Regions from separate parts of the Kitasatospora sp. NPDC051914 genome, predicted to be linked through region 4. Evidence: riboswitches for the same ligand, from Rfam matches in the RefSeq annotation. Region 4 holds a riboswitch; each other region holds the start of a gene.
The links. A riboswitch is a leader RNA that binds a small molecule or an ion and turns the genes downstream of it on or off. The one in region 4 is predicted to bind cyclic di-AMP.
Positions count from the first base shown of each region.

Region 1: another riboswitch for cyclic di-AMP. It lies ahead of AB0M03_RS19165 (M23 family metallopeptidase); the one in region 4 lies ahead of AB0M03_RS36475 (LysM peptidoglycan-binding domain-containing M23 family metallopeptidase).
Region 2: another riboswitch for cyclic di-AMP. It lies ahead of AB0M03_RS38550 (hypothetical protein); the one in region 4 lies ahead of AB0M03_RS36475 (LysM peptidoglycan-binding domain-containing M23 family metallopeptidase).
Region 3: another riboswitch for cyclic di-AMP. It lies ahead of AB0M03_RS23385 (transglycosylase family protein); the one in region 4 lies ahead of AB0M03_RS36475 (LysM peptidoglycan-binding domain-containing M23 family metallopeptidase).

Region 1 is NZ_JBFAXX010000027.1:20,590-27,864, reverse strand. Features, by position in the region: gene AB0M03_RS19205 (sensor histidine kinase) at 1-594, opposite strand, end outside; gene AB0M03_RS19200 (hypothetical protein) at 782-997, opposite strand; gene AB0M03_RS19195 (PaaI family thioesterase) at 1,159-1,617, opposite strand; gene AB0M03_RS19190 (hypothetical protein) at 1,751-1,936, opposite strand; gene AB0M03_RS19185 (TetR-like C-terminal domain-containing protein) at 2,001-2,567, opposite strand; gene AB0M03_RS19180 (alpha/beta hydrolase) at 2,567-3,403, opposite strand; gene AB0M03_RS19175 (4-oxalocrotonate tautomerase family protein) at 3,548-3,760, shown strand; gene AB0M03_RS19170 (YiaA/YiaB family inner membrane protein) at 3,775-4,065, opposite strand; cyclic di-AMP (ydaO/yuaA leader) riboswitch at 4,289-4,448, shown strand; gene AB0M03_RS19165 (M23 family metallopeptidase) at 4,460-5,230, shown strand; gene AB0M03_RS19160 (hypothetical protein) at 5,256-6,143, opposite strand; gene AB0M03_RS19155 (GNAT family protein) at 6,224-6,820, shown strand; gene AB0M03_RS19150 (sensor domain-containing protein) at 6,919-7,275, shown strand, end outside.
Region 2 is NZ_JBFAXX010000122.1:6-7,280, forward strand. Features, by position in the region: gene AB0M03_RS38545 (hypothetical protein) at 361-897, opposite strand; cyclic di-AMP (ydaO/yuaA leader) riboswitch at 1,348-1,527, shown strand; gene AB0M03_RS38550 (hypothetical protein) at 1,530-2,960, shown strand; gene AB0M03_RS38555 (family 16 glycoside hydrolase) at 3,424-4,128, opposite strand; gene wecB (UDP-N-acetylglucosamine 2-epimerase (non-hydrolyzing)) at 4,179-5,402, opposite strand; gene AB0M03_RS38565 (glycosyltransferase) at 5,515-6,753, opposite strand; gene AB0M03_RS38570 (hypothetical protein) at 6,747-6,944, opposite strand.
Region 3 is NZ_JBFAXX010000036.1:14,520-21,794, reverse strand. Features, by position in the region: gene AB0M03_RS23400 (glycoside hydrolase family 13 protein) at 1-1,388, shown strand, start outside; gene AB0M03_RS23395 (LacI family DNA-binding transcriptional regulator) at 1,390-2,433, shown strand; gene AB0M03_RS23390 (hypothetical protein) at 2,579-2,782, opposite strand; gene AB0M03_RS23385 (transglycosylase family protein) at 2,981-4,180, opposite strand; cyclic di-AMP (ydaO/yuaA leader) riboswitch at 4,165-4,363, opposite strand; gene AB0M03_RS23380 (hypothetical protein) at 4,624-6,729, shown strand; gene AB0M03_RS23375 (hypothetical protein) at 6,852-7,275, opposite strand, start outside.
Region 4 is NZ_JBFAXX010000094.1:2,370-9,644, reverse strand. Features, by position in the region: gene AB0M03_RS36500 (ribose-5-phosphate isomerase) at 1-286, shown strand, start outside; gene AB0M03_RS36495 (GNAT family N-acetyltransferase) at 321-1,580, opposite strand; gene AB0M03_RS36490 (PP2C family protein-serine/threonine phosphatase) at 1,796-3,013, shown strand; gene AB0M03_RS36485 (hypothetical protein) at 3,452-3,646, shown strand; gene AB0M03_RS36480 (DUF6348 family protein) at 3,653-4,426, opposite strand; cyclic di-AMP (ydaO/yuaA leader) riboswitch at 4,797-4,959, shown strand; gene AB0M03_RS36475 (LysM peptidoglycan-binding domain-containing M23 family metallopeptidase) at 4,965-5,948, shown strand; gene AB0M03_RS36470 (hypothetical protein) at 6,702-7,275, opposite strand, start outside.

The DNA of each region.
Region 1 (7,275 bases), on a different contig from region 4:
GCTGGGCGGGGAGTAGCGGGTGGCGTTGTCCAGCAGCTCGGCGACCGCGTGGATCAGCGCCTCCGCGGCGGCGCCCACCACGGCGGTCTCCATCCGGCTGCGCACCACCACCCGCTGGAACGGCAGGATGCGCGACTGGGCGCCGCGGACCACGTCCTCCAGGGCGACCGGTTCCGGCCAGTGCCGGCCCGCGCGTGCGCCGCACAGCACGGCCAGGGTCTGGGCCAGCCGGGCCTGCTGGGCGGCGGCGTGGTCCGCCTTGAGCAGGCCCTCCAGCAGGACGGGGTCGTCGTGGGTGCGCTCCATCTCGTCCAGCCCGGCCTGCTGGTCGTGGGCCATCACCAGGATGCGGCGGGCGACGCTGAGGAACGCGCGCTGGGTGGAGGCGACGATCTCCTGCTCCTGCTGCACCGCGGCGGCCTCAGCACTGCGGCGGGCCGTCTCGCCGGCCAACCGGCCGCGCAGGGAGTCGGTTTCGCGCTGCTGCTCGTCGAGCCGGCGGCGCAGGGTGCGGGTGACGGACCGGTACCTCGCGGCGGTCAGGACCGCGGGGACGGCGAGGACAACGGCTGCCGCTGCGCACCACTGAGACATCGTCACGCGGCGAATTCTAGGATGATGATCCTACGTAAGTGTGAACAGATCGCAGGATTGGTGATCTGGACGCGTCAAAAGGCGACTTCCGCCATGACATTTCGTCAGTGTCCGGGGCGCCTTCCGTGCCCTTCCGCCGATGCCGGACAACTCCCCCGACGGGCCCGGGCGTCCGGACCCGCGCAGGTCACTGGCCGTCCACCTCGCCGTACGGCTCCTGGGTGCGCGCCGGGACGGGCCGTAGCGAACGCAGGCCGCGGGCCACGGCGAAGCCGCGGCGGAGAGCGGCACCGAGACCGGTCTCCGGCTCGGCGGCCGCCGGTACGACCGGGGGTTCGGCCGGCGGGCGCTGCCCGGGGATGAGGCCGGTGGCGGGCGCGGTGCTGCGGGCCGTCTGCGTCATCTCTCCACGTCCTCCGTGTTCCTGCCGGGTGCCGCCGGTGCGGGGCGGGTTCTCGCCGTCCGCTGTGAGGTCTACCCCGTGGGGCGGCCGGTTCTGTCCGGATTCGGCGACAAGGCGGTCCCGGGATCCTCCCGGGCCGGTGCCGTTCGCCGCGGGCGGGGTCACGGCGCGTGCTCGACGGCGATCATCGTGCCCTGCAGCAGCGCGACTTCCTTGCCCGGAATCCCGCCGCTGACCGAACGTATCTCGGCGCCGACGACGGTGATGGTGCGGCCGCTGCGGACGACCGTCCCGGTGGCCCGCAGCCGCTCGCCGACCCCGGGGCTGAGCAGGTTCAGCTTGAACTCCACGCTCAGCACGTCCTTGCCCTCGGGCATCAGGGAGAGCGCGGCGGCGCCGGCCGCCGCATCCGCGAGCGTGGAGATCGCGCCGGCGTGCACGAAGCCGTTCTGCTGGGTGACCTCGGGCCGGACCGGCAGGTCGAGCACCACCCGGCCGCGGGACAGCTCGACGATCTCCACCCCCAGCGTCGCCAGCAGCGGCTGGCCGGTGAGGTTGCTGCGGAGTCGGTCGGTGACGGTGTCCATGGCGGTCCTGGTGCGGGGGCGGGGGTGCTCCACGAACCTTCCGCCGCCGACCGGCCCGGAGTCAACCCCGGGCCCGGACAGCACCGAGGCCCGCGCCGTACGGCGCGGGCCCGTCGGTACCGGAGTCCCGGGCGCCCCTGACGGGTTGCCCGAGTGCCGTGGGGGCCTACAGCAGGTCGGCGTCGGTGGTCGCCTGCCCGTCGGCAGCGGTGTCCGGCAGCTCGGTGCCGGTGACGGCCTTGGCGTCGCCGATGCGCTGCTGGGGCATGTCGGCGTGGGCGCTCGGGGTGGTCAGCGAGGCGACGACGCCGACGGCGAGGGAGGCAAAGGCGAGCATGCTGCGCTTCTTCATGCCCTGCACAACGCGCACGGCGGCACGAGGTCACGGCCGGCCGGCCACGGGCGGTCGGGTACGGCTAGCGCGGCCAGTGCCGCAGGCCCTCGACCAGCACTCCGGTCAGCCGCTGCCGGGACACCGTGACGTCCTCGGCGAGCCGGAAGCCGCCCGCGGTGGCCAGCGAGGCGAAGCCGTGGACGGTCGCGCGGACCGTCCTGGTGGCGTGGATCAGCTCCGATCCGGCCAGGCCGTAGCCCTGCAGCACCGCGAGGATCACCTCGACCAGCCGGCCGGCGGCCGCGGTGAGCTCCGGATCGTCCTGCGGGGCCTGCGGGAGCGCCGCGTAGCGGTTCGGGTGGCGCACCGCGTAGTCGACGTAGGCGTCGACCAGGGCGGCGAGGGCCTCGTCCCCGCCGCGGCCGAGCACCGCGCGGGAGAGCCGTTCGGTCAGTTCGTCGGTGACCCGGACGGCCACCAGGCGGCGCAGTTCGGCGAGTCCGCCGGTGACGTGCTTGTAGAGCGAGGGGGTGGCGACGCCGGCGCGGCCGGCCACGGCGGCCAGGGTCAGCGCCTCCGGGCCCTGCTCGTCGAGGAGTCCGACCGCGTGGTCGACGACGGCGGCGGGGTTCAGTCCGGCCCTGGGCATCAGGCGACCTCGTTCACTTCGTCCAGGAAGGGCAGCAGGGCGTCGGCGGTGGCCTGCGGGTACCCGGCCATGGGGTAGTGGCCGCCGCCCTCGATGATCACCTTACGGCCCCGGAGGGCCTGCGCCTGGCGCTCGGCGAGCGCGGCCGGGTCGGGGAAGTCGGGGTCGGCGCCGCCCATGACGACCAGCGCCGGGCAGGTGACGTCCGCGCCCCAGCCGGTCGGTGCGGAGTCGCCGCGGACGTACCCGCGCACCGCCTGCCGGCGGCCGGGCTGCTTGAGCGCGGCGACCAGCCGGGCGCGGTAGGCGTCGAAGTCGGCCGGGCGCCGGTTCGGGTAGTAGAACCTCTGTGCCGCGCCCCACAGCGAGGGGAACCAGGTGAGGGCCGGGCCGAGCAGGCCGACCATCGCCTTCTGCAGCAGGTTGGGCGGGAAGTTCTCGAAGAACGCGTCGATCAGGACGATTCCGGCGACCCGCTCCGGGGCGTCGGCCGCGGCCCGGACGACGGTGGCGCCGGTGTACGAGCTGCCGACCAGGACGGCGCGGCGGATGCCGAGGTGGTCGAGCAGGGCGAGGACGTCGCCGGCGATCGCGGTCGGCGAGTAGTCGTCCCAGGCGGTCGAGGACTCGCCGAGTCCGCGCAGGTCCATGGTGACCACCCGGTGCCCGGCGGCGGTCAGCAGCGGGTGCAGGTGCCGGTAGGCGGCGCGCAGGTCGAGCATGCCGGGGAGCAGGACGACCGGGACGCCGCCGCCCTGCTCGGTGTCGTCGTAGGCCAGCCGGCCGCCCGGGACGTCCAGGTGGCGGGTCTTCAGTGCGCTCCGGGTGTCGTTCACGGCGGGCCTCCTCGGCCTGGTGGCTGAATGCCTGGCTGATTGCCTGTAGCCAAAAAGCTATGGCTAATAGCCTTAGCCGTCAAGTGCGGCCCCGCCCTGCGGTAGCGTGCCGCCGGACCGCGGGAACCGAGAGAGCGAGGCGTCATGCCCTTCATCAGCGTCAAGCAGCTGGTCGGCCGTACCGAGGAGCAGCGCGCGGAGATCGCCCGGGAGCTCACCGCGACGTACGCCCGGATCACCGGGGTGGACCCGTCGAACATCTGGGTCGCCATCGAAGAGCTCCCGGCCGAGAACTGGTCGGCCGGCGGCGAGACCTTCGCCGCCAAGCGGGCCCGCGCCGCCGCCTCCGGCGGCTGACCGGGGCGGGCGGCTCAGAGGCCGTCCGCCCGGAACGGGTCGTGCTCCGCCAGCAGCTTGTCCAGCCTGGCCTGGTCGACCCGGGAGACGAGCTCGCCCGCGTCCTGGCGGTCGCGGACCACCTTGGCCAGGGTGAACGCCGAGGTGATGACGTAGAGCAGGGCGACCGCCAGGAAGGCCCGCACCCAGGCGTCCACCGGAAGGCAGGCGATCCCGATCGCGAGGGCGGCCGTGGCGAGGGCGAAGGACAGGACGGCCTGCACGTAGTAGGCGGCCGTGGTGCGGGGCTGCATGGGTGCGCTCATGCCTGCAGCGTCCCGGAGCGCCGGTGGACCGGCATGAGTACGGATACTCAGCTTCGACGGCTTATCACCCTGAGTCACCATCCAACCGACAATCCATGGCAAATCGCCCATCGTGCCCGTAGTCCCGACGAATCCACTGGCTCAGACGCTTGGAATCAGGGCGGGCATAGCATTAACGTTTGATAACGCAGCGCGGTCGGCAACGCCGTACCGACACGGCACCGTGCGCGTGTCGCTCAATCCCGCGTCTGCCTTCACGGTGGGCCCGGGAGCCGGGGAACCACCTTCCTTGGGGTGAATCGGCCGGGCCGGTGGCCCAGCCGTAGGAGACCTTCCTGCTCCGAACCCGTCAGCTAACCCGGTCGGCGAGAGGGAAGGAAAGGAGTGCGCCCCCGTGGCGTCGACGCACTCGGCGGACCCCACCGCCGCAGCCACCCGGCTCCTCGACCACCCCTGGGAGCAGGCCGAACAGGCCCGCCACCGGCTGCCCCGCCAGACCAGGGGCGGCAGCCCGCTGCTCGGTGTGACCGCGACCATGGCCGCCACCTTCGGTGCCGCCGGCCTCACCGCGGCCGCCGCCGGCCCGGCCGCCGCTGCCGAGCCCGCCGTCTCCGTCCCCGACGAGGCACCCGACGCCGACCCGGGCCTCGCCCTCGCCGCCCGCATCCAGCAGCAGGCCGACCACCGCACCGCCGCCGACGAGGCCGCCCGCCTCGCCGCCGCCCAGGAGGCCGAGGCCCGCCGCGCCGCGCAGGCCGCCGTGGAGGCCACCGCCCTCGCCCTGCCGACCACCGGCTACACCCTGGGCACCCAGTACGGCCCCTCCGGCTCGCACTGGGCCCACCTGCACACCGGCCTCGACTTCGAGGCCGCCACCGGCACCCCGGTCACCGCGGTCGGCCCGGGCACCGTCACCTCGGCCGGCTGGGCCGGCTCGTACGGCTACCGCATCGTCCAGACCCTGCCCGACGGCACCGAGATCTGGTACTGCCACCTCGCCCGGCTCGCCACCACCGACGGCCCGGTCGAGCGCGGCACCGTCCTCGGCGCGGTCGGCGCCACCGGCAGCGTCACCTCGCCCCGGCTCCACCTGGAGGTCCGCCCCGGCGGCGGAGCCCCCGTCGACCCGCTGAGCTGGCTCCGCTCCCACGGCGTCCAGCCCTAGCCGAAACGCACGCCCCCGGCTTCGCTCACTCCTCGTCGTGCGTCTGCCGGGCCGCCGCGTACGCCTCCAGTTCCTCGGTGCCCGGTTCGGGGGCCAGGTCCGAGTACTCCGCGACCAGCAGGGCCGGCAGCCCGGGCACCGTCCACTCGCCGCAGAGCCACAGCGCGACGTCCGCCACGACCTGCTCGAAGTCCTCGAACTCGCCCCGCAGCTCGAACGGCATCGGTTCGCCCATCGCGGTCAGCGCCGCCAGGTTGCGGTAGCTGCGCTGCATCAGGCCGTACTCCAGCAGCCGCCGTGCCCCGTCGGTGGCCATGCCGATCGACAGCAGGTGCGCCTCGCCCCAGCCCAGTGCGGCGTCCGCACCGGTCATCGCGTCCAGCGCACCGGTCTCCACCAGGGCCTCGTACGCCGCCGTCCGGCCGTCCGGCTCCAGCGCGCGGAAGGCGTCCAGCCAGGCCCGCACCGCCGCCGCATCCCCGGTGTCCACGCCGTCGGCGCGCAGCAGCAGCGTGTACAGCCGCGGCCAGGTCAGCAGCTGCGGCCGCCGCAGCAGCGTCCCCAGCAGCTCGCCCTGCCACTCCGCCTCGGCGTGCAGGCGCTCCTGCCGCTTCGCGTTCAGCCGCCGCGCCGCCCGCTGACGGTCGATCAGCAGCCGCACCGCCTCCCCGTAGGCCGCCGGGTCGCCGGCCGGCTGCACGTACAGGTGGAGCCGTTCGTGCAACAGCTGCTCCAGCACGGCCGAGCCCAGCTCGGGCCGGCCGTCGTGCATCGGGGCGCCGCCCAGTTCCAGCAGCGTCAGCACTTCCCGGAGCGCCTCCTCCGGGACGGGTGCGCGGCCCTCGGCATCCGCCCAGGCGAGCAGTTCCTCGGCGCAGGTACGGGGGATGAGCTGCAGGTCTTCGTCGTCCACGCCCCGTACGGTAGCCGGTGCGGCGACCGGCGTGCGGCACGGCGGGCCCGTCGCGGGGCGGCAGGGTAGGGTCGGCCGCCATGACACCCGAACAGGTCCGGACGGTGCGACAGGTCCGCCTGACCGGACCGCGCCTGGCGATCCGCGAGTTCCGGCTCACCCCGGAGGACACCGCGGCCCTGCACGCGATCTTCGGGGACCCGGAGACCGCCCGCTACCTGCCCTTCGAACCGCGCGACGAGGAGGAGTGCGCCGACCAGATCGAGCTCTACCTCGAAGAGGCCGAGAAGGACCCGCGGACCGTCTACCGCCTCGCCGTGACGCTCCGTGAGGACGGCCCGGAGGCGCTGCCGATCGGCAACGCCGTCCTCGGCCTCGAAGGGCAGCGCGCCGCCACCATCGGCTACGCGCTGCGCCGCGACACCTGGGGCAACGGTTACGCCGGCGAGATCACCGCCATGCTCTGCGGGTTCGGGTTCGGCACCCTCGGCCTGCACCGGCTCGCCGCCCGCGTCGACCCGGCCAACACCGCCTCCGCCCGGGTGCTCGCCCGGGCCGGCTTCCAACCGGAGGGCCGCATCCGGCACGACCTCCACCTGCGCGACACCTGGCACGACTCCCTGCTGTTCTCCCTGCTGGAGGAGGAGTGGGTGCAGCCCGCCGCAGGACGGGGGTAGGGCCAGCCCCACCCCGGATCCGGCAGCGGGCTGCATTACGCCGGAGCGGCCGGTCCGGCACCGTGGTGTGCACACCAGGACGCACCGAGGGGGCCCCGATGACCACCGCACCGCTGTACTCGACCACCGGACTGCACCCGGCCACCGGCCGGCACCCGGCCGACGCGCCCGCCGCCCGCCGGCCCGGCTTCTTCCGGGCGCCGTTCTCCGGCACCACCTACCGGGAGGTCGGCTACGTCCTCACGGGCCTGCCGATCGCGATCGCCGCGTTCACCGTCGCCGTGACGCTCTTCTCGGCCGGTCTCGGCCTGGCGGTCACCGCGCTCGGCCTGCCCGTGCTGGCCCTGCTGCTGTCCGCGGCCCGCGGCTTCGGCGCACTGGAGCGGTACCGCGCCCGCACCCTGCTCGGCGCCGACATCGCGGCGCCCGCGCCGGTGCGGCCCGCCCGGGCCGGG
Region 2 (7,275 bases), on a different contig from region 4:
GCTCGATACGAGACCAACAGGGCCCCTCGGCGGCGACGTGATGAGTGAGATCACCACGGCAACGACGAGGGGCCCTGTTGCGTCACTGGAACCCGCTGACCAGGCATTTCACCCCGACGAGACAGGATGAAAGAGGTTCAGTGATTCGACGCCAGCGGCAGACAGCTGGGGGAAGAGGGCACCCAGGGGGATGTCGTCGAAGGTGCCTTGGCCTACGTACATGAGCTGATCATCCGGTCCGGCCGGCGCGGACGACAAGGGCTCTCTGCTGTCCCGGTAGGTGCGGGTCCTGACAAGTCACGCGGCTGAGCACGTCCATCTGTACCCGCCTGAACTTCAACGAGTACGCCGACAGCGCGGTCAGCGGCGGCCCCGGCCGCCGGGGCGGCGGGGCCGGGAGGGCCGTCCGCGCTGGGCGGGGCGGGCGGGCCTGGCGGCGGGGGTGCGGGCGGTGGGGGTGGCGGCGGCCTGCCGGGCGGCGGCCTCGAGGCGTTCGCGGTCGGCGTCGCGGCGCAGGCGCAGCAGTTGCAGGCGGTCCTCGATCCGGGCGCGCTGGTAGAGGTCGAGGGCCTGGGCCAGGTGCTGCCATTCGTCGTGGGCGGGGCCGTCGGGCGGCGGGCCGAGCGGGTCGTCGCCGCTCACGTGGTGGCGCAACCGCCAGTGGGCGACGGCCGCGACCAGGCGCCGGTAGAGGTGCTGCTGGCCGGTGTCGTCCTCGTCGGGGGCCGGGATGTTCTCCAGCCAGGCTTCGGGGACCTGTTGTCCGGCGAGGGTGGCGGTGAGGGCGAGGTGTTCGGCCTGCGGCAGGAGCGGGGGTACCGGGGCCGGCCGCCGGCCCGCCGCGGCCGCGGCTTCGGCGGCGGCCGCGGCGGGGGCGGGGTGCCGGTCGGGCTGCACCGGGCCGGTGGGCAGGGGTGTCTCGGGCGGGCGGCCACCGCGCCGCGCCCGTCCGGGCAGGGCCGGACGCTGCCAAGCGGCCCTCGCGCAGGCCGCAGCGTTGCCGGGAGAGCACGGCGACCGGGGACATCCCGATCGCCTCGCCGCCGGTCCACGACGGCCGCGTGGGCGGGGCCGGCGACTGGTCCGCTCCTCCCCCGCGCCCGGGCGACCCGGGAGCCGGCAGAGCCCTTGTTCGGGCAGGACCGGCCGAAGCCGTCGCCGCCTTTCCCGCCGTGTCCGTCCGGCGCGAGGGGGCGCAGCGGCGCAGCGCAGCGGCCTGCTGCACAGTGCGTGAGGTGCGGCGCAGAGCGTTGACTCGTACACGATGTCTCCTGCTAGCCTGCTTCGCGTCGTCCGCCGAAAGACGGACCCGCTGCCGGGACGCCGAGTCCCGTCCACCCGTCGGCGGTCGATCGAGCACCGGTACGGACGGGAGCGGGGGAACCAGGTAGGACGCCTTGGCCCCCGCACGCACGCACGCGCACGGGTCCGGCCCGGGCTAGGGGTGAAGCCGTTCCACGGGCGGCCGGGCCACCTCATGCGGCCCGAACCCGACAGCTCACCTCGCAGGCGTCGCAGAGGTACCGCCCATGCGTTTTATCTCCACTCCTGTCCGGATCGGCGCGCTGGCCGCTGTCGGCCTGCTGGCCATCCCTCTTGTCGGCCATGCGCAGGCCTCCGCCGACGGCCCCAAGGTCGTCCAGGACGGGCTCGGCCCGACCGCCATGGCCGCCGGCACCGCCGCCACCGCGACCCTCGCCGTGCACTCCTCGCGCTGCTTCACCGCCGACACCCTGGGTGTTTCGGTACGCGACCCCGCGGGCAAGCGCACCGACTTCCCCGGCGCGGCCCGCTCCGTACGGATCTGCCCGGGGGGTGTGTCGATCACCACCGGCGCGCTGGCCCTGCCGGCCGGCACCTACTCCGAGTTCGGCTACTGGCGCGACCTTGCGGGCACCCGGCACAACCTGCCCGCGCGCACACTGACCGTCGGCGACGGATCCACCCCAGCGCCGACCGCGAGCGCCACGGCGGCCTCCCCGACCGCCACGGCCTCCCCGACCGCCACGGCGACACCTAGCCCGACCGCCACGGCCGCAACACCCACCACGGCACCGACGTCGAGCGCCCCGACCCCGATCCCCGCGCCCACCGCCACCGCCACCGCCACGCAGGCTCCGGCGGGCATGAGGGAGCTGCCCGGCCCGTTGTACGGCGTCACCGTCGACGACGTCTCGAACCTCGCCGCCATCGTCGCCTCGTCGAAGCAGCTGTCCCACAGGCCGACCACCCGCATCGTCTTCGACGAGAACGTGAACCCCTCCCAGTACACCCAGGCGGTCAACCAGCTCCAGCCGGTCAGCTACCTCATGGGCGAGGTCCTCGACTCCTACTACCTCAAGGACTACTCCGCCCAGGCCTACCACGACCGGGTCGCCCAGTACCTGAACGCCTTCGGCAACCAGGTCGACCTCTGGGAGATCGGCAACGAGGTCAACGGCAACTGGACCGGCAGCTACAGCGACGTCTCCGCCAAGATCACCGATGCCTACAACCAGGTCAAGGCCGCCGGCAAGCGCGCCGCACTGACCCTCTACTACGACATCGGCTGCGGCAACGGCCCCTCCGAGCTCGACCCGATCGCCTTCACCAACCAGTACGTGCCCGCGAGCATGCGCAACGGCCTCGACTACGTCACGCTCAGCTACTACGAAGCCGACTGCAACAACATCCGGCCGAGCGCGGCCACCTGGACCGCCTACTTCCAGCAACTGCACACGCTGTACCCGAACGCCAAACTCGCCTTCGGTGAAATCGGCCTGCCCGACCCCGTCACCACCACCACCCAGAGCCAGGCCACCACGCTCCTCAACTACTACTACGGCCTGCACATCGACCTGCCCTACTACGCGGGCGGGTACTTCTGGTGGAACTACGCCGAGGACATGATCCCCACCACCAAGCCCATGTGGCAGAGCCTGAACACCGCATTCGCGACGATGCCCGTGCCCACCCCCTGACACGGAGGCGGTCACCCCGGGGGCGCCGGAACAACACCGGCGCCCCCTGCCAACACCGAGACGGCCCCGACCGGGCAGGCGCCGAGCGCCGGTGAACGGGCCGGGCCGACCTGGTACCGAAGGAGCGTTCGGGTCCGCACGACAGTGCGGCCCGGGCTTGCCGGTGACCAGCTCACGGAAGTGGTTTCGGGCCTCGAGGAGAACGATTCCGTCGTTCTTCCGTCCTCGTCGAAATGAGGCGCCGCAGGGCCGGCGATAAGAGCAGCGCATCTCCCGGCCGGGGAAGTTGCACCTGCGGCGGAATTGGCCGTGGGGGCCGTGCGGCCGCTCGGGTCGCAGCCGGACGTGCGGGGCGTGCCGTTGGTCGACCGGGCCCTGCGCGATCGGGCTTTCCACCGTGGTCGGCGCCCGCGGCACGCGTGGGGCCGTTGGCGGTGACGGCCGCCTGCGCGGCTGCGTCCGATCAATACGCGAAGTGCCGGAACTCGGCGTGGGCGTCCTCGCTGTACAGGCCGACGTTGCCTTCCAGGTAGGGGCGTTCCTCGTCGGTGAAGGTGACCAGGGGCCGGTCCTGCACGGTCACCGACATGGTCGGGCCGCTCTGCTGGATCTCGACGTCGTACCAGGGGCCGATCGGGTAGGCGGGAAGGCCGGTGGCCAGGAAGCGCTGGGAGCCCGGATAGGCGGGGTCCTCCTTGCCCAGTTCCCAGCCGGTGGGTTTGAGGGCCAGGTAGTAGAAGTGCTGGGGGTCGGTGTAGTGCCACAGCACCCAGGCGACCTCCCAGGAGTTGGGGTCGGGCCGGCGGAACTGCTCGGCGGTGCGCATCTGGAGCCGGTAGTCGAGCTTGCCGTGGGAGTCGACGGAGACCACCAGCGCGGCGTGGGTCTCGGAGGGCGCGGCGGAGTGGCGGGGCTTCAGGACCACCGTGCCGTCGTCGAAGCCGACGAGCCCCTCGCCGTCGAACACCACCCGCCAGGGTCCGTGGACCGTCTTGACGTCCGATCCGGAGGACAGGCCGATGGCCACCACCAGAACGAGCGCGATGAGCAGGCTGCCCAGGGTCACCAGGATCCACCGGATCCGCCGGGAGGGTCGGGGCGGGCGGCCCGCCCGGCCTCTTGTGAGCGCGGCCCAGGTGGGCCGGTCCAGGTGCATGTCCACCAGCATGGTCCGCTCCGCGGCGTCCGTCACCTCCGGGCGAGGGCCGCGGACGGGTCTCACCGCTGCGCCAGGATGTCGCCGGTGGCCGCGCCGACCGCGGTGCCGACCGTCGAGGCGGACGCGAAGTCCTCGGCCAGCCGGGTGACGATCCGCTGCGCCGCGCGGCCGTCGCCGAACGGGCTCCGGGCGTCGGCCATGCTCCGGTAGAGGGCGGGATCGTCCAGCAGGGCGTTGGTCGCGGTGTGGATGGCGTCGGGGTCGGTGCCGACGAGCCGGGCGGCACCGGTGGAGACCACCTCGGGGCGCTCGGTGGTGGTGCGCAGGACCAGGACCGGCTTGTCCAGGCTGGGGGCCTCCTCCTGCACGCCGCCGGAGTCGGTGAGGACGATCTCGCTGGCGGCCAGCGAGGCGGTGAAGTCGAAGTAGTCCAGCGGGTCGGTCAGCGTGATGTGCGGGTGGTGGCCGAGCGCGGTCAGCAGCACCTCGCGGACGGCCGGGCTGCGGTGCACCGGCAGCAGGATCTCGACGTCGCTGCGTTGGGCCAGGCGCAGCAGTGTGGCGGCCATGGCGCGCATCTGGTCGCCCTGGTTCTCCCGCCGGTGCAGGGTGACCAGGATGCCGCGGCGCCGGGTGCGGAACGCGGAGCGGCCGACCTGGCGGGACTGCGTCCACAGCAGGTTGTCGATCACGGTGTTGCCGGTGACGTAGACGTTGTCGGAGGGCACGCCCTCGGCCTGGAGCTGTTTGCCGGCGCACTCGGTGGGGGCGAAGTGCCAGCGGGTGAGTCGGGTGACCAGCAGTCGGTTGAGTTCCTCGGGGAACGGGTTGTCGAGGACGCCGCTGCGCAGTCCGGCCTCCACGTGGGCCACCGGGATGCGTTCGTAGAAGGCGGCGAGGGCACCGCACAGGGTGCTGGTGGTGTCGCCCTGGACGATGACCAGGTCGGGTCCTTCCGCGCGCAGTACCTCGCCGAGCCTGCCGACCAGCAGGGAGGTCAGGTCGGACAGCTGCTGGCGGTGGGTCATCACCTCCAGGTCGTGATGGGCGGTCAGTTCCAGGCGGTCCAGCATCTGGTCGATCATCTCGCGGTGCTGGCCGGTGTTGATCAGTACCGGGGCGAAGTCCTCGCAGTCGTCCAGGGCCCTGACGACGGGGGCGAGTTTGACGGCCTCGGGGCGGGTGCCCAGGACCACGGCTGCGTGCAGCGGGCGCAGTCCGTGGTGCTGGAGCCGGCCGGGCGTCGTGGTGGCGCCGGGAGGGGGGAGCGGGAGGTGGGACATGGCGGGTCCTCCTTCGGGGGTGGGCGGGTGGCAGATGGGCGTGGTCGGGCGTGGGCGGGACGTACAGGGGTGCACGTCGGCGCCGCTCGCAGGGTGCGCCAGTGACGGTGCGTCAGGTCCGGGCGGTCTTGAGCCAGCTGGTGCGGCCGCTCATCAGGCGGCCCACGGCCCACCAGCCGGCCGCGAACCACAGGTAGCCGTAGGCCACGAAGAGGTGGGACAGCAGGAGGCAGTGCAGCACTCCGAGCCGGCGCTCCCGCTTGCGGTACACGTAGGCGTAGGCGTAGGCAGGGGCAAAGGCGAGGGCGTACAGCGGGATCAGCCAGATCAGCGGGAAGGTGTTGTGGCCGTGGACGACGGAGTCGGTCGCGAAGCCGATGATCCCGGCGACGAAGGCGAGCGGCAGGAAGGAGGTGAGCAGCAGCATCACGGGGCTGGACAGGTGGTAGGCCAGGTCGGCGGCGGCCCGCGGCGGGATCTCCCGCAGGACGAGGGGCAGGAGCCGGGTGGCCTGCATGTGTCCCTGGAACCAGCGGGAGCGTTGGCGGATCAGTCGGCGGGTCCTGGTCACGGCTTGCTGGTGCACGGCGGCGGTCGGGCAGTACTCGTTGGTCCAGCCTGCGGCGATCAGGCGGATGCCGAGGTCGAGGTCCTCGGTGAGCTGGTCGCTCCAGGGCGCCGGGCCGAGTGTGTGCAGTGCGCTCAGGCGCATGAACTGGCCGTTGCCGCCCATGCCGACGCTGCCGATGTGTCGGCGGGCGGACTGGAAGATGTCGGTGTAGACGACGAATTCCATGTCCTGCATGCGGGCCAGCAGGCTGTCGGCCCGGTTGTACATCCGGACGCCGATCTGTACGGCTCCGGTGGCGGGGTCGGCGAAGTGCCGGTCGACCTCGGCGACGGCTTCGGTTTCCAGTCTGCCGTCCGCGTCGAGGACGCAGATCACCACGTCCTGGGGGGCGTGGCCCTCCAGTGCGCCGGAGCGGGCCAGGTGGTTCAGGCCGTCGTTGAGGGCGGCGCCCTTGCCTTTTCTGGCGTTCGGGAGGTGGCGTTGGTGGAGCAGGATGCGTTCGGAGTCGGCCGCGCGGACGATCTCGGCGGTGCCGTCGTCGGATGCGTCATCGACGACGAGGGCGATGCAGTCGTCCAGCGGCAGCGCCAGCAGCCGGTGCAGGCTCTCTTCGAGCACTTTCTCCTCGTTGAGGCAGGCGAGCAGGAAGACGTAGAAGCGCCGGTCGTCTTCGGGTGGTGCGAGCCGGATGTGACGGCGTGACAGGGCGAACAGGCCGGAGTTGTAGCTCAGCATGGTGATGATGACTGCTGTGCTCAGCCACAGCAGGACGCTCACCATGGCTCGCCCTGCCGGTTCGTGGTCGCCCCGGGGGTCGCTCGGGGGGTCGGGTCGGGGCGGGTTCGGGTGGTGCGTCTGCGGTGGCGCAGCACGGTGGCGGTGAGTAGGAGCATGAGGCCGGTGGCCGCGTAGAGGCCGAACCCGGCGCCGGCGACCTCGAGGAGGAGGCGGGCGATCTCGGATCCGGTCATGCCGGACGGCAACACGGATGCCGCGGTGAGGCAGACGCCACTGGTGACGCCGCAACTCCCGTACATGGGACTGCCCAATCAGGAGAACGGAGCCCCGGGGGGCCCGGGGAACATGGCCCTGAAAGACCCGGAAGTAATCACGGGTCGCATTCGCAGGGCGGTCGGGCGTGATCGGATGCCGGCCATGGCGCAGCCCTCGCTGTCGAGGTGCAGGGGGCCGGTCTCGCCACTCACTCCCCGAGTCGGGTAGGCGACCGTCTGACCTCCCTCGGTACCTGAAGGACCGTGGGGGACCCGACTCGGATCATCACTCGCCCCTATGGGACTGATC
Region 3 (7,275 bases), on a different contig from region 4:
GCGACGCCCACGAGCTCGGCCTGCGGATCATCGTCGACCTCGTCCCCAACCACTCCTCCGACCAGCACGAGTGGTTCCAGCGCGCGCTGCGCGAGGGCCCCGGCTCCCCGCTGCGCGACCGCTACCACTTCCGCCCCGGCAAGGGCGAGAACGGCGAGCTGCCGCCGAACAACTGGGAGTCGATCTTCGGCGGCCCGGCCTGGACCCGCTCCGTCAACCCGGACGGCACCCCCGGCGAGTGGTACCTGCACCTGTTCGCCCCGGAGCAGCCCGACTTCAACTGGGAGAACCGGGCCGTCGCCGACGAGTTCCGCTCGATCCTGCGCTTCTGGCTGGACATGGGCGTCGACGGCTTCCGGATCGACGTCGCGCACGGCATGGTCAAGCAGGCCGGCCTGCCCGACATCGGCGCAGGCGACCAGCTGAAGCTGCTCGGCAACGACGTGATGCCCTTCTTCGACCAGGACGGCGTCCACGAGATCTACCGCGACTGGCGCAAGATCCTCGACGAGTACCCGGGCGAGCGCATCGGCGTCGCCGAGGCCTGGACCCCGACCGTCCAGCGCACCGCCAACTACGTCCGCCCCGACGAGCTGCACCAGGCCTTCAACTTCCAGTACCTGGGCACCTCCTGGGACGCCGCCGAGCTGCGCGAGGTCATCGACGTCTCGCTCGACTCGATGCGCCCGGTCGACGCCCCCACCACCTGGGTGCTCTCCAACCACGACGTCACCCGGCACGCCACCCGCTTCGCCAACGAGCCGGGCCAGGGCACCCAGATCCGCACCGCCGGCGACCGCGAGCTCGGCCTGCGCCGCGCCCGCGCCGCCAGCCTGCTGATGCTGGCGCTGCCCGGCTCCGCCTACGTCTACCAGGGCGAGGAGCTCGGCCTGCCGGACGTCACCGACCTGCCGGACGAGGTCCGCCAGGACCCGTCCTTCTTCCGGGCCTCCGGCCAGGACGGCTTCCGCGACGGCTGCCGGGTGCCGATCCCGTGGTCCGGCACCGAGGCCCCGTACGGCTTCGGCCCCAACGCCGGCGGCCCGAGCTGGCTGCCGCAGCCCGCCGAGTGGGCCGGGCTGAGCGTCGAGGTCCAGACCGGCGACCCGACCTCCACCCTGGAGCTCTACCGCTCCGCGCTGGCCGTCCGCCGCGCGCACCCCGCGCTCGGCGCCGGCACCGAGGTGACCTGGCTGGAGGCGCCCGAGGGCGTGCTGGCCTTCCGCCGGGACAGCGCGCAGGGCTCCTTCGTCTGCACCTCCAACACCACCGGTGCGCCGGTCCGGATCGCGGCTCCCGGACGTATCCTGCTGTCCTCCGCGGACACCGAGGCCGCGGACGGCGAGATTCTGCTGGCAGCGGACAGCACCGTATGGTGGGCGGTCTGAGATGGTTGCAATAGGCTCTGGGATCGTGACTACGGCGCGACTCTCGGACATCGCGGCGCAGGCGGGGGTCAGTGAAGCCACCGTCAGCCGCGTACTCAACGGCAAGGCGGGCGTCTCCGCGACCACCCGCCAGACCGTACTGGCCGCCCTCGACGTACTCGGGTACGAGAGGCCCACCCGGCTGCGGCAGCGCAGCGCGGGTCTGATCGGCCTGATCATCCCGGAGCTCAACAACCCGATCTTCCCGGCGCTCGCGCAGGTGATCGAGCAGGTGCTCAGCCGGCACGGCTACACGCCGGTCCTGTGCACCCAGACCCCCGGTGGCTCCACCGAGGACGAACTCGTGGAGCTGCTGGTGGAGCGGGGGGTGGCCGGCATCGTCTTCGTCTCCGGCCTGCACGCCGACACCACGGCCGACCACGAGCGGTACAACAAGCTGATCGGCCGCCAGGTGCCGTTCGTGATGATCAACGGCTACAGCGAGCGGATCGCCGCGCCGTTCATCTCGCCGGACGACCGGGCAGCGATGTGGATGGCCGTCCAGCACCTGGTCGAGCTCGGACACACGAAGATCGGCCTCGCGATCGGGCAGCGGCGCTTCGTGCCGGTGCTCCGGAAGGTCGAGGGCTTCCGGGCGGCAGTGCAGGAACTCCTCGGGCTGACCGAGGAGGAGGCCGACGGCTGGGTCCACCACACGCTGTTCAGCGTGGAGGGCGGGCACGCCGCGGCCGGTGTGCTGCTCGACAAGGGTTGCACCGCGATCGTCTGCGGCAGCGACATGATGGCGCTCGGCGCGATCCGCGCGGCCCGGCAGCGCGGGCTGTCCGTGCCGCAGGACGTCTCGGTGGTCGGGTTCGACGACTCGCCGCTGATAGCGTTCACCGAGCCGCCGCTGACCACCATCCGTCAGCCGGTGGAGGCCATGGCCACCGCCGCCGTCGACGCCCTCCTCGAGGAGGTCGGCGGAAACCCCGCGCAGCGCGCGGAGTTCATGTTCCAGCCGGAGCTCGTGATGCGCGGCTCCACCGGCGCCAGCGTGCGCTGACCCCCCGCCGAGCCCACCGGGCGGCGGCACACCCGTACGGCCCCGGAGAGCCCTCTCTCCGGGGCCGCAGCCGTCCCTGGGGGTCCCGCGCCCCAGCGATTGTCCCGGTGCCCCTGGTGGTTGCCCGGGGCCGTCAGACGATCCCTCAGCCCTCTTCGACGGTGCGGTGCGGCCGGGCGGTGCGTTCGGCGTCGGCGGCATCGCCGGTGCGGGCCTCGGTGCGCCGGCTGCGGGCCAGGTAGTCGCGGACGACGAGCTCGACCGCGTCCTGCGGGTTGCCCGCTCCGGCGGCCAGCATGACCTCGATCGCCAGATCGGCGTCCAGTGTGACGGTGACCTTCGCTGCCATGGCGACTCCTCAACTCCGGGGGAGCGTCAGCCTATCCGGGCGGGAAAGCGGGAAGCGGGAAAGCGGGCAGGCCGAAGCCCCGGAGCGGCGGAAGGCTGCTCCGGGGCGTCGGTCGGGAGAGGGGCGCCCGGGCCGTGGGACCCAGTCACGGCTTCGGGCGCCTGGCTCCGGCGTACGGGACGCCGGGGCGGGGGTGGATCAGACCCGGCCGGCGAAGTCCGGCGCCCAGTTGGCGATGGTCTGGACGCGCACACCGGCGCGCGGGTTGGCCGCCTCGACGTACTTGCCGTCGCCGATGTACATGGCGACGTGGTGCACGCCCGAGTTGGCGCCGTTGTTGGACCAGAACAGCAGGTCGCCCGGCTGCAGGTTGTCCAGCGAGACGCGGGTCGAGTAGTCGGCCTGGTCGGCGGCGATGCGCGGGACGGAGATGCCCGCGGCGCGCAGCGCGGCCTGGGTGAGGCCGGAGCAGTCCCAGCCGCCGTTGCCGGTGCCGCCGTAGATGTAGGCCTGGCCCACCTTGGAGAGCGCGAAGTTGACCGCGGCGGCCTTGGAGCCGGTGGCCTTCGCGGCCGTGGTGGTGGTGCTCGCCTTGACCGCGGTGGCCGGGGCGGCCTGCGCCCTGGCCGGGGCGGCCTGGGTGGCGCCGGTGCCGAGCGACAGCTTCTGGCCCGGGTAGATGGAGTGCGGACCGTTCTTCAGGACCGACTTGTTGATCTCGTAGAGCTTCTGCCAGCCGCCCTGGACGTGGTTGCGCTCGGCGATGGTCGACAGCCAGTCGCCGGCCCGGACGGTGTAGGTGCCGCCGTGGTTCCAGCGGTTCTGCTGCCAGGACTTCTTGCCCTGCCAGGCCTTGCCGTCCTGGGAGGTGCCGGCGGAGGCGGTGGAGCCGCTGCTCGCGGTGGTGGAGCCGGTGCTCGGCGCGGCCGGGGCGGCCGGCTTGGCGGCCGTGCTGCTGCCGGTCGAGGCGGTGGTGGTGGAGGACGAGCCGCCGGGGTTGATCTCCGGGGCCGGGCCGCCCTTGGTCAGGCCGGCCTTGACCGAGCAGACGGGCCAGGCGCCGGGGCCCTGGACGGCCAGGACCTTCTCGGCGATGGCGATCTGCTGGTCCTTGGTGGCGAGGTCGGCGCGGGCGGCGTAGGCGGTGCCGCCGAAGGAGGACCAGGTGCTGTTGGTGAACTGGAGGCCGCCGTAGAAGCCGTTGCCGGTGTTGATGTGCCAGTTGCCGGTGCTCTCGCACTGGGCGACCTTGTCCCAGGTGGCGACCGAGGCGGCGGAGGCGGTGCCGGCGGCGAGGGACGGGATCGACAGACCGATGCCGACGACGCCGGTGGTGGCGAGAATGCGGCGGCCGCGCTTGGAGTTGATGGACAGCATGAAGGAGCGTTCCTCTCCCACGCCTGCGAGGTGAGCTGTCGGATTCGGGCTGGAGTTGCCCGGCCGCCCGCGCGGAGGCAGCGGTCTTTCCGCTGTTTCCGCGCGCGCGGCTTCACCCCAAGCCGAGGAACGGCGCATGGCCGTTCCCGGGCGACTTACCTGGTTCCCCCGCCCCTGCCGAAGTGCGTTTCGCATTGCCAGTCGGACCGCCGGCAGGACTCGGCGTTCGGGCCAACTGGGTCCGTGTGACCACGAACGTGGGAGGACATTAGACAGAGTTAAGTTCAAACCGCAAACATGTGTGATGCCGATCACAGTCGATCTTGAATGAATTCATGATCGATTCTTCGGTGTGATCGTGATCGAATTCGGCCGCTTCTGCGCAAAACTCTTGGGTCGAAACGGGCTTGTTTATGCTTCAGGCGTCGGGCCCGGGCGGGGCCCGGGGGAGGGGTGGGCCGATCATGGAGCACGGTGACGGGATGCCCGAAGGGGTGCCGCGGCGGGCGGGCTCGCACCGTCGCCCGGGGCGCCGCCGGCTGCTCGGCTGGATCGCCGCGCCGGTCGCCGCCGCAGCGGTCGGCGGCGGGGAGTTGGCCCGCCGGGCGCTCGCCGCTCCGGCCGCCCCGCCGCCGGCCTCCGCGGCACCCTCCGCGGGCCCTGCAGGGGCCTCTGCCGGGCACGCGCACGCCGCCCCGGCCCCGGCCGAGCCCTCGCCTTCCCCGGTCGATCTGACGGGCCGCCGTTGGTCGGACGCGGCCGGCTGGGGCGGCGCCGTACCCGGCTCGAAGAGCGCCGTGCGGATCGCCGACCGGGTGCTGCTGGACGTGGACGCCGCGGTCGGCTCGCTGCTCGTGGAGCCGGGCGGTTCGCTGGTCTTCGCCCCCGGGCGCAGCGTCGCGCTGGCCTCGGCGGGCAGCGTCGAGGTGCGCGGCACCCTGGTGCTGGCCCCCGCGGACGGCTCCGTGCACGCCCTGAGATTTCCATCTGTGGACGAACGATCCTTCCGGGGCGGCGGCATGACGGTGGTGGAGGGGGACACCGGCCTCTGGGTCACCGGCTCCGGCTACCTGCGACTGGACGGCGCCGCCAAGACCGCGTGGGTGCGGGCCGCGGCCGCGCTGAAAGCCGGCGCCATCGAGCTGCAGCTGGCCGAGCCGCCGACCGGCTGGCAGCCCGGCGACGAGCTCGCCGTCACCCCGACCGGACCCCCCGACGAGGACGACTTCTCCACCCGGTACGATCTGTGCACGATCAGACGGATCGACGGCCGCACCGTCACGCTGACCGCACCCCTGGCGCACGCCCACCCGCGCGTCGCGGTCGGCGGCGGCGTCACCGCGGGCGCCGAGGTGCTCAACCTGACCCGCAGCGTGCGGATCGAGGGCACCCCCCGCGGTCGTACCCACGTCCACCTGACCAGCTCCCGGCGGGCCGACGTCCGGCACGCCGCCCTCCGCTGGGTCGGCCCCCGCAAGGCGGGCAAGGAGACCTGGAACGGCACCCCGGTCACCGAGCCGGTCCTCGGCCGGTACGGGCTGCACTTCCACATGCTCGGCGACGCCTCCCGCGGCACGGCCGTCGAGGGCGTCGTCGTCCGCGACGCCGGCAGCCACGCCTTCGTCCCGCACGCCAGCCACGGCATCACCTTCCGCAGCTGCATCAGCCACGACACCTGGGAGGACGCCTACTGGTGGGACGGGCCGACGGACACCCGCACCCCGCAGGAGCCGTCCGACGACATCGCCTACGAGTCCTGCGTGGCCTCCCGCACCGTGTACGAGCCCGTCCCGCGCGGCTACCGGCTCACCGGCTTCTCGCTCGGGGCGGGCACCGGCGGCACCGCCCGCGACTGCGTGGCGGTCGGCGTCCAGGGCGCCGCCGGCGCCTCCGGCTACGAGTGGCCGGAGACCAGCGAGGGCGTCTGGACCTTCGAACGCTGCCTCGCCCACAACAACCTGCAGAACGGGATCTTCGTCTGGTTGAACGCCCGCCACCACCACACCGTCGACCGTTTCGTGGCCTACCACAACGGCGGCTGGGGCATCGAGCACGGCGCCTACCTCAACGACTTCGACTACACCTCCGGCGTGCTGTACGGCAACGCCGCCGGGGGAGTGGCCGTGCACGCCCTCGGCCGCGACAAGGGCACCGTCTTCGACGGCATGCTCATCGACGCCGCAGGGCAGTCCGACTGCGCCGTCGCCACCGCCAAGCATCAGCTCGCCGGAACGACGGTGACGATCGGCCGGAGCCGCCTGACGGGCTACCGGAAGGCCGGAGTGGCCTTCCGTGCCGCCCCCGACGGCGAGCCGGACGACATCGCGGTGCTCGACTGTTCCTTCGGCGGCAACGAGGTCTGGCTGGACCCGCAGTCCCCGCCGCCCACCCGGATCGTGCTGCGCAGGGCCGGCGAGCGTCAGGCCGTGCGGCTGGAGCCGGGCGCCGGCAAACCGCAGTGGAACGCGGCGGCGGCACCCGTCGCCGTGGACGGCCCGCCCCGTGCCGTCAGCACCCCCTCGATCCGGCTCGCGGACGCCGCGGCGCCCACCCGGCGGCTGCCCGTCTGAGGTGCGGGTCCGACGCGGACCTCCCTTTCGTGCGGATCCGGTGAGGGTCGCGCAGGTTCGGTGTGCATGTGCGGGCATGGCGAAGGGCCCCGACCGCTCCGGTCGGGGCCCTTCGCCCGTGCTCACTGCTCGGCCGCGGGCTCCTCGGCCTCGGCGGCCTGCTCCTGCTCCTGCTCCTCGACCGGCGCCGGCGCGGGCAGCGCGGCCAGGTACGTGGAGGCGATCAGCTGGCCGACGGCCGGGTAGGCGCCCAGCGGCGCGGCGCTCGGGCAGCCGGTCTCCTCGGCGGCGGTCGCCAGCAGCTCCGAGTCGGCCTCCGGGCCGATCACCAGCGGAGCCAGCGCGGGACGCTGCGAACCCGTGGCCTTCAGGTGGTCCACCGCGGCGGCCACCGAGCCGGGCACGTCCAGTGCCGCGGCCACCACCGGCACCGCGAGGCGGGCGGCCAGCAGCACGCCGGTGATCCCGGCCGCGGCAGCGGCCTCCTCACCGCCGGACACGGTCAGCACCACGCCGTCGGCGGAGGTCGCGATGGCGAACAGCCGG
Region 4 (7,275 bases):
CTCGGGCAACGGCGAGGCCATCGCCGCCAACAAGGTCAAGGGCGTCCGCGCCGCACTCGCCTGGAGCGAGCAGACCGCCGCCCTCGGCCGCGAGCACAACAACGCCAACGTCATCTCCGTCGGCGGCCGCATGCACACCCTCGACGAGGCCACCAAGTTCGTCGAGATCTTCCTCAACACCCCGTACAGCGGCGAGGCCCGGCACACCCGCCGGATCGCCATGCTGAGCGAGTACGAGACCACCGGCGAGCTCCCGCCGATCCCGGCCCACCACCCCCAGGGCTGATTCCCGTCCGACGCCGCCTGGGCCGCACGGGCCGTCAGAACCCGTGCGGCAGCCAGGGCGCCACGTCCGAGGCGAAGGCCCGCGACACCTGTGCGAGCGCGCCCGCCCGCAGCTCGGTCACCAGACCCGCCCCGGCCAGCGCCGCGAGCGTCGCCCCGCCGAGATAGGCGGCCCCCAACTCCCGTACGTCCAGCACCAGATCGGCCGGTGCGCCGGTGCGGACACAGCTCGTCGCCCGGCCCGGGCCGGCGCTCCTCAGCCGCCAGCGGCCCGTGTTCCACGGACAGAATCCGTCCACCACCTCCAGCACCGCGTCCACCGGCTGCGCATAGCCGCGCGACTCCAGCGCCGCCCCCACGTCCACCAGCCGCAGGTGGAGCGAGTCGGCCAGCCGCGCCTCCAGGCGCCGCACGTCCGACACCAGGTGCAGCAGCGGATCGTCCACCGGCAGGTTCCCCGCCTCCACGATGTCGACCAGGTCCATGTCGATCAGATAGCGCCACAGCCGCGCGTACACCTGCGGCGTCACCGCCTCGATGTCTTGGACCTTGACCCGGCCCGCCGCATTGCCGGCCTCCGTCCAGGACACCTTCGACGAGTAGCGGGCGTAGCCGAGCAGCCGGCCGCTCTCGGTGTCCTCGGCGAGCACGCACTGGCGCGGCGAGTAGCCGCCCCGGGAGGACGGCACGTCCAGCAGCGGATGCCGCTCCCAGCCCGGACGGCGCTCCAACCGGCCCGGGCGCAGCGGTACCAGCGACGCGTACAGCTCCTCGCAGGCGGGCGAGGCCTCCACCGGGTCCGCCAGCCGCAGCCGCAGCGCCGGGTTGTCCGCCACCGGCAGCGACACCCGGTGGCACGGCACCGTCACCGCCGTCCGCCAGGCCGCCGCGCCGAAGCCGAACCGGCCGTAGATGCCCGGCTCCGAGGCGGTCAGCGCCGCCAGCGGCTCGCGGGCGGCCCGCACGTCGTCCAGCAGCCGCCGCATCAGCACCGACAGCCCGCCACGGCGGCGGTGCGTGGGCAGCACGCCGACCATGGTGACGCCCGCGACCGGCAGCACCGCCCCGCCGGGCACCGCCATCCGGAAGCTGAACGCGCCGCCGCCGCCCACCGGCTCCGCGCCGTCGCACACCACCAGCGCGCGATGCACTTCGGTGAGCGAGCGGTACAGTGCGCGCTCCTCCGCTTCCTCCTCCTCGCCGCCGAACGCGATCTCCAGACGGCGGTACCAGCCGTCCCACTCCTCGGCGGCCAGCGGACGGACCGTCAGTGCCGCGGCTTCTCCTGTCGTCATACGGTCACCCCTACCACCGGCGGCGCGCCGTACGCGACCGACTTTTCCGGCAGCCCGTCACCACCGGGCGCGCGTGCGCCGCCACGCGCCCCGGGGCGCACCGGGAACGGTGCCCCCGCCACCCGGCCGAAACCCACCGCACCGCACCCGGGAGCCCGCGCAGCCCCGGTGCAGGCGTCGACGCCGACCCGCAACCGTGGATAAGGTCGGACCCCATGGCTGGCAGCACGGAGGGCACCACGCCCCGGACGACTGCGACGGGCCCCACCGCGAGCGCGGCCAGGGAGCCCGTGACGGCCCGGTTGCGCACGAGGCTCCGCCGGGCCCGCCGCACCCTGCGCCGAACCGGCGTCGACTACTTCCGCGGTGCCGCACCCGACTGGCTCGCCTTCGCCCTCTTCCTCGCCGCCGTCCCGGTGCTCGTCGTCCTCAACATCTGGATACCCGCCTGGGTGCCGCCCACCTCCCTGGTGCTCCCGGTGCTGGCCGGCTCCCTGCTGCTGCGCCCCGGCACCCTGGTGCTGCTGTACGCGGCCGCCGCGGTCGGCCTCTCCACCGAGTCGCTCATCCACACCGGCGAGCGGGTCGCCAGCGAGAACCCGGACACCTACGTCTACGGCGTCACCCCCGGCGCCGCCCTGGTGGTCGGCGCGGTCGGCGTCGCGGGTCTGCTGCTCGCCCAGTTCCGCAGCCGGGTCGGCGTGCCCTGGCGCGGTGGCGGCACCATGCTCTTCGACCTCCGCGAACGGCTCCGGGTGCAGAGCCAGCTGCCCAGGCTGCCCGAGGGCTGGTCCGCGGACATGGCGCTGCGCCCGGCCGGCGGCCAGTCCTTCTCCGGCGACTTCGTGGTCGCCGCCCGGACGGGCCCCGGCGGCCGCATGCTGGAGGTCGTCCTGGCGGACGTCTCCGGCAAGGGCATGGACGCGGGCTCCCGGGCCCTGCTGCTCTCCGGCGCCTTCGGCGGCCTGCTCGGCTCGCTGCCCGCGCACGACTTCCTGCCCGCCGCCAACGGCTACCTGCTCCGCCAGGAGTGGGAGGAGGGCTTCGCCACCGCCGTCCACCTGGTGCTCGACCTGGACACCGGCCAGTACGAACTGCTCTCCGCCGGCCACCTGCCGGGGATGCAGCGGAGCGGCGGCACCGGCCGCTGGGAGGTCAAGGAGTCCGAGGAGGGCCCGCTGCTCGGCATCTACGACGGCGCCAAGTTCGAGGGCCTGTGCGGCCGCCTCGACCGCGGGGACGTCCTGCTGCTGTGCACCGACGGCATGGTCGAGATCCCCGGCCGGGACCTCGGCGAGGGCATGGACCGGCTGATGGGGGAGGCGGACCGGCTCGTCGTCAAGGGCTTCCGCGGCGCCGCAGGGCGCCTCATCGAGACCGTCGCCAAGGACGTCAACGACGACCGCGCCGTGCTGCTGGTGTGGCGCCAGTAGCGTTTGTCAATCCCTGGGGAGTGATCTTCGGCCAATCCTCACAGCCGGACCACCCGGTGGATCACGGGCCGCGGGCCTGCCGATCGGCCGTTCCGGCGTGTTGACACCCGGCCCCGCCGACGGTTCGTCAGAAGGCATGGGCTATCGTCTCGGTCGGCGGAAATTCGTCTCACATGGCAGGATCTTCGCCCCGGGCTCCCGGCTAGTCCTTTACGCAGGCAGCACGAACGACCACACTGAGTCCGGGTGGGCTGGTCGATGCTCGGGGGATGGGGGGCGGCAGGTGCGGCAGACAGCAGGCGGTATCGGCGCCGCGGGCACCTCCACGACGGCGGGATCGGTCGACTCGTGCCAGGGACGGTCGGCGCAGGCCGCGGTCCGGTTTCGACACGGGGTTCCAGCACGAACCCCCGCCACAGATTGAGGAAGTGAGTCCGGGTGGCCTTCTCCGTCTCCGCGTTGTTCCTGTTCGGCGTCATCGTCGTGATCTTCATCCGCAACAAGCAGCTGAAGACCAGCCACGCGATCGTCGCAGCGCTCTTCGGCTTCATGGTGAGCCAGTCCACGGCGGCCCGGCCGATCCAGGACTTCCTCAACCAGCTGGCGAAGACCATCTCGTCCGTGGCGAGCTGACCCGCCCTACTGCCCGACCCCGGCCCGCCGCCAGCGCGCCAGCAGCCCGCGCCGCACGGCCGGCGCGGCGGCCGGCGGCACCTCGGCGGCGGCCGGAGCGGTCTGCGCCGCCGCGCCGTCCGGCACCAGCAGGACGAACAGCCTTGCCCAGCACAGCCGTTCGCCGCGCGGCCAGTCGAGGCCGCGCAGCGCGGCCGAGGCCTGCTCCGACACGGCGCCGTTGATCCGCACCTCGGCGACGTCCTCCCCGGCCCGGCCGCCGAGGAACAGCTTCACCCCGGTCACACCGGTGCCCGCCGGCAGCGCCAGGGCACCGGCGAGCGCCGGCAGCACCTGGTGGTCCGCAAGCCACTCCGCCAGCCGGTCGCTGCCGAAACCGAAGACCGCAGCCGGGCCCTGCACCGCCTGCCATCCCGGGAGCTCTGCCGGGCGGCAGCGGTCGGCGTGCTCGCCGCGCGCGTCCTGCAGCTCGACCACGGCCGCGGCCGTGGTGGTCGCCCACATCCGTACCGCGCTGTCGAGCCGCTCCTCCTCGGTGCGGCCCAGGCCCGCCGTGCAGTCCCACACCACCGGGCCGTCCGCCTGCCCCAGGTTGAGCACGAAGCCCAGGTCCACGTGGCCGGCCGCGCCGCCCTCTCCCGGATGCTCGCGGACCGCCACCGCCGTCGTCCCCGGACCGCGCACCACGCTGCCCTCGACCGTGAACCGCTGCCCGTACCGGGCGGCCATCTCGCGCACCACGCTGCGCTGGATCACGTCCAGTCGGGACTGCGGCCGCACCCGCGACTCCTCGCTCGAAAAGGGGCTCGAACACCGATCGCGAGCGAGGTTATCGGCCCGGGCCGACGGTCTGCAGAGGGGCCCGCGTGACCAGCGTCACCGGGTGGGCCATGATCCGTGCCCGGCCGCGACCGGCCGCGCACACGGGGTGTCCGATTTGCCGGACTGCTGATGATCCGGACACGTACGGTCACTGCATCGACTGCGCTCCGCCCACCACTCGCGGGCGGAGAGTGACCCTTCGGGCGGCCGTCGACGGTCCGTGAGGCCGAGGCGCTTGCCTCCGAGGCGCCCATCGGGTTTTCCTCGAGTCCTGCCCGGCCACCGGCTGGGCGGGCCACCGGGCGGAACGCCGAGTCCTGCCGCCGCCCGGGGTCACGCACCATTCCGTGCACGGCAGGAGCGGGGGACCCAAGGTAAGTCGCCGCACCGGGCAATCCGGGACGGCTTGGGGTGAAGTCGCGCCTTTTCGCGACCGGGCGAACTCCCCGCCCGAACCCGACAGCTCACCTCGCAGGCGTCGGAGAGGAACAACTCCATGTCCGTTCTGGGCACCCGTCTGTCCCGCGTCGCCGTCGCCACCGGTGTGGCCGCCGCCGCCATCGCCATCCCCGTCACCGCCGCCAGCGCCCACAGCGCCCCCGCCGCGGCCCCGGCCGCCGCCCCGGCTGCTGCGCAGGCCGCCGCCCAGGCCGCCGCGCCCGCGCAGGCCCCTGCTGCCGCTCCGGCCGCCGACACCACCTACAAGGTCGTCCGCGGCGACACCCTTTCCAAGATCGCCAACGCGCAGCACGTCGACGGCGGCTGGAAGAAGCTGTACCAGGACAACCGCCAGGTCATCGGCGGCAACCCGAACCTGATCTTCCCGGGCCAGAAGCTGACCGTCGGCGCCGCTGCCGCGCAGGCCGCCGCCCCGCAGGCCGCTGCGCCGAAGCCCGCCGCGCCGAAGGCCGAGGCGAAGAAGGCCGACACGGCCGCCGCCTCCCGCTCCGAGAAGCGCACCCCGGTCCAGGCCGCCCCGAAGCCGGCCGCCCCCAAGACCGAGGCCGCCAAGCCGGCTGCCCCGAAGCCCGCCGCCGCCCCGAAGACCGAGGCCGCCAAGCCGGCCGCGGCCGCCTCCGGCTACGTCGCCCCGGTCGCCGCCGGCCTGGGCACCCCTTACCACAAGGCCGGTTCCAACTGGTCCAGCGGTTACCACACCGGCGTCGACTTCGCCGTCAGCACCGGCACCTCCATCCACGCCATCGCCGGCGGCACCGTCGTCGAGGCCGGCTGGGGCGGCGCCTACGGCAACAACGTCGTCATCAAGCACGCCGACGGCAAGTACTCCCAGTACGCCCACTTCTCGGCGCTGAAGGTCTCGGTCGGCCAGACCGTCACCGCCGGCCAGGTCATCGGCCTCTCCGGGGCCACCGGCAACGTCACCGGCCCGCACCTGCACTTCGAGATCCGCACCACCCCGTCGTACGGCTCCGACATCGACCCGGTCGCGTACCTCGCGGCCCACGGCGTCCGCGTCTGACGCACACCGCCGCACGGCACACACCCGAAGGCCCGACCCGGGGATCAACCGATCCCGGGGCCGGGCCTCGGCCGTTCCGCACCGCTCTGCGGGCCGCGGCGAGAGGGGGAATCCGGCAGAGGGCGCGCGCCGGAGTGGAAGTCGGCGGTTTCCACCCCCGTGGCGCAGGACGGAGCGCGAGCGCTCGATCGTACGGGCGGTCCGTGGACCGGTGAGCGAGGCCGTCCACGGGGTGCGGAACGGGCACAACGCCCTGAAAATCCCTCAGACGACGAAGGCCCCAGCTCTGCGATCAGGTCGCTGAGCTGGGGCCTTTGCTGTGGAGCGGGCGACGGGAATCGAACCCGCGTGGCCAGTTTGGAAGACGACGGCACCGGATCCGGGCTGACCTGGCGACTCGCTGACCTGCGGGGGAGCGGGGCACCTCACCGTCGTTCCCCGTGACTCCCCGCCGACTTCTGGCCGAACGGGCACGTAAGGGGCACGGAGCGGCCTACAGCAGCTTGCACGCCCACCGCTCGGTGGACCAGTCGCCCGCAGCCGCTCGACTGCCCCAGAGGCTCGCAGAACGGCCACAGAGCGCGCCTCGGCGCACACCTGACCACCCGGCATCAAGAAGAGCGGCTGATCCAGCGTGAAGACATAGCAGCCCAGCACGAAGTCGACCTGGTTGAGCAAGAGCATCCTCGGCGCGGTGATCCGCGGCCCCGTGAGCATCATGCCGGCCATGGTGTACGGCCGGGGGCAGCAGCTCTACGGCTCGTTATCCGTGGACGTTCCAGCTAGCTGTGGCCTGTCGCGGTGCGGACGGCAGAGCTGGCAAGCAGAATATCTCACGTCATCCGTTTCGGTGAACGGCACGCAAGAGCTACTGCGGCGCATGCAACTCTGTCGATGCAGTACGCGAGTCTTCGGATTTAGATATAGGCCATTCTCCGGCTCTAGCCACTCAGATGGCAAGTCGAGAGACTGAGCGAACTCCCGATACGACGCTGACCCCCGCAGTGGTTCGAGAAGCGGCCACTCCAAGATGTTCTGCACAGTGAGAGCACCCTGACTATGCAGCGAACGGACAAGGGTCATGGATTCATCGATATTGCCCAGGAGGCAGTGGCGCGCAAGAAGGAACTTTGGATCCAGGGCAGACACATCCCATGCTGCAACCTCTCCGTTCACGCGGGGGTCGTTCATGGAACTCCGCGCAATCCAGCTATTGACGCGGGCAATCATCTTGCTTCCCATGGCAATCGGAAGGCCATCAATAAAGCTAGAGCACTTCACAACAGCCGAGTTCCTCCCGCGCTGAAGGTTGCCGTAGCTGAATTCG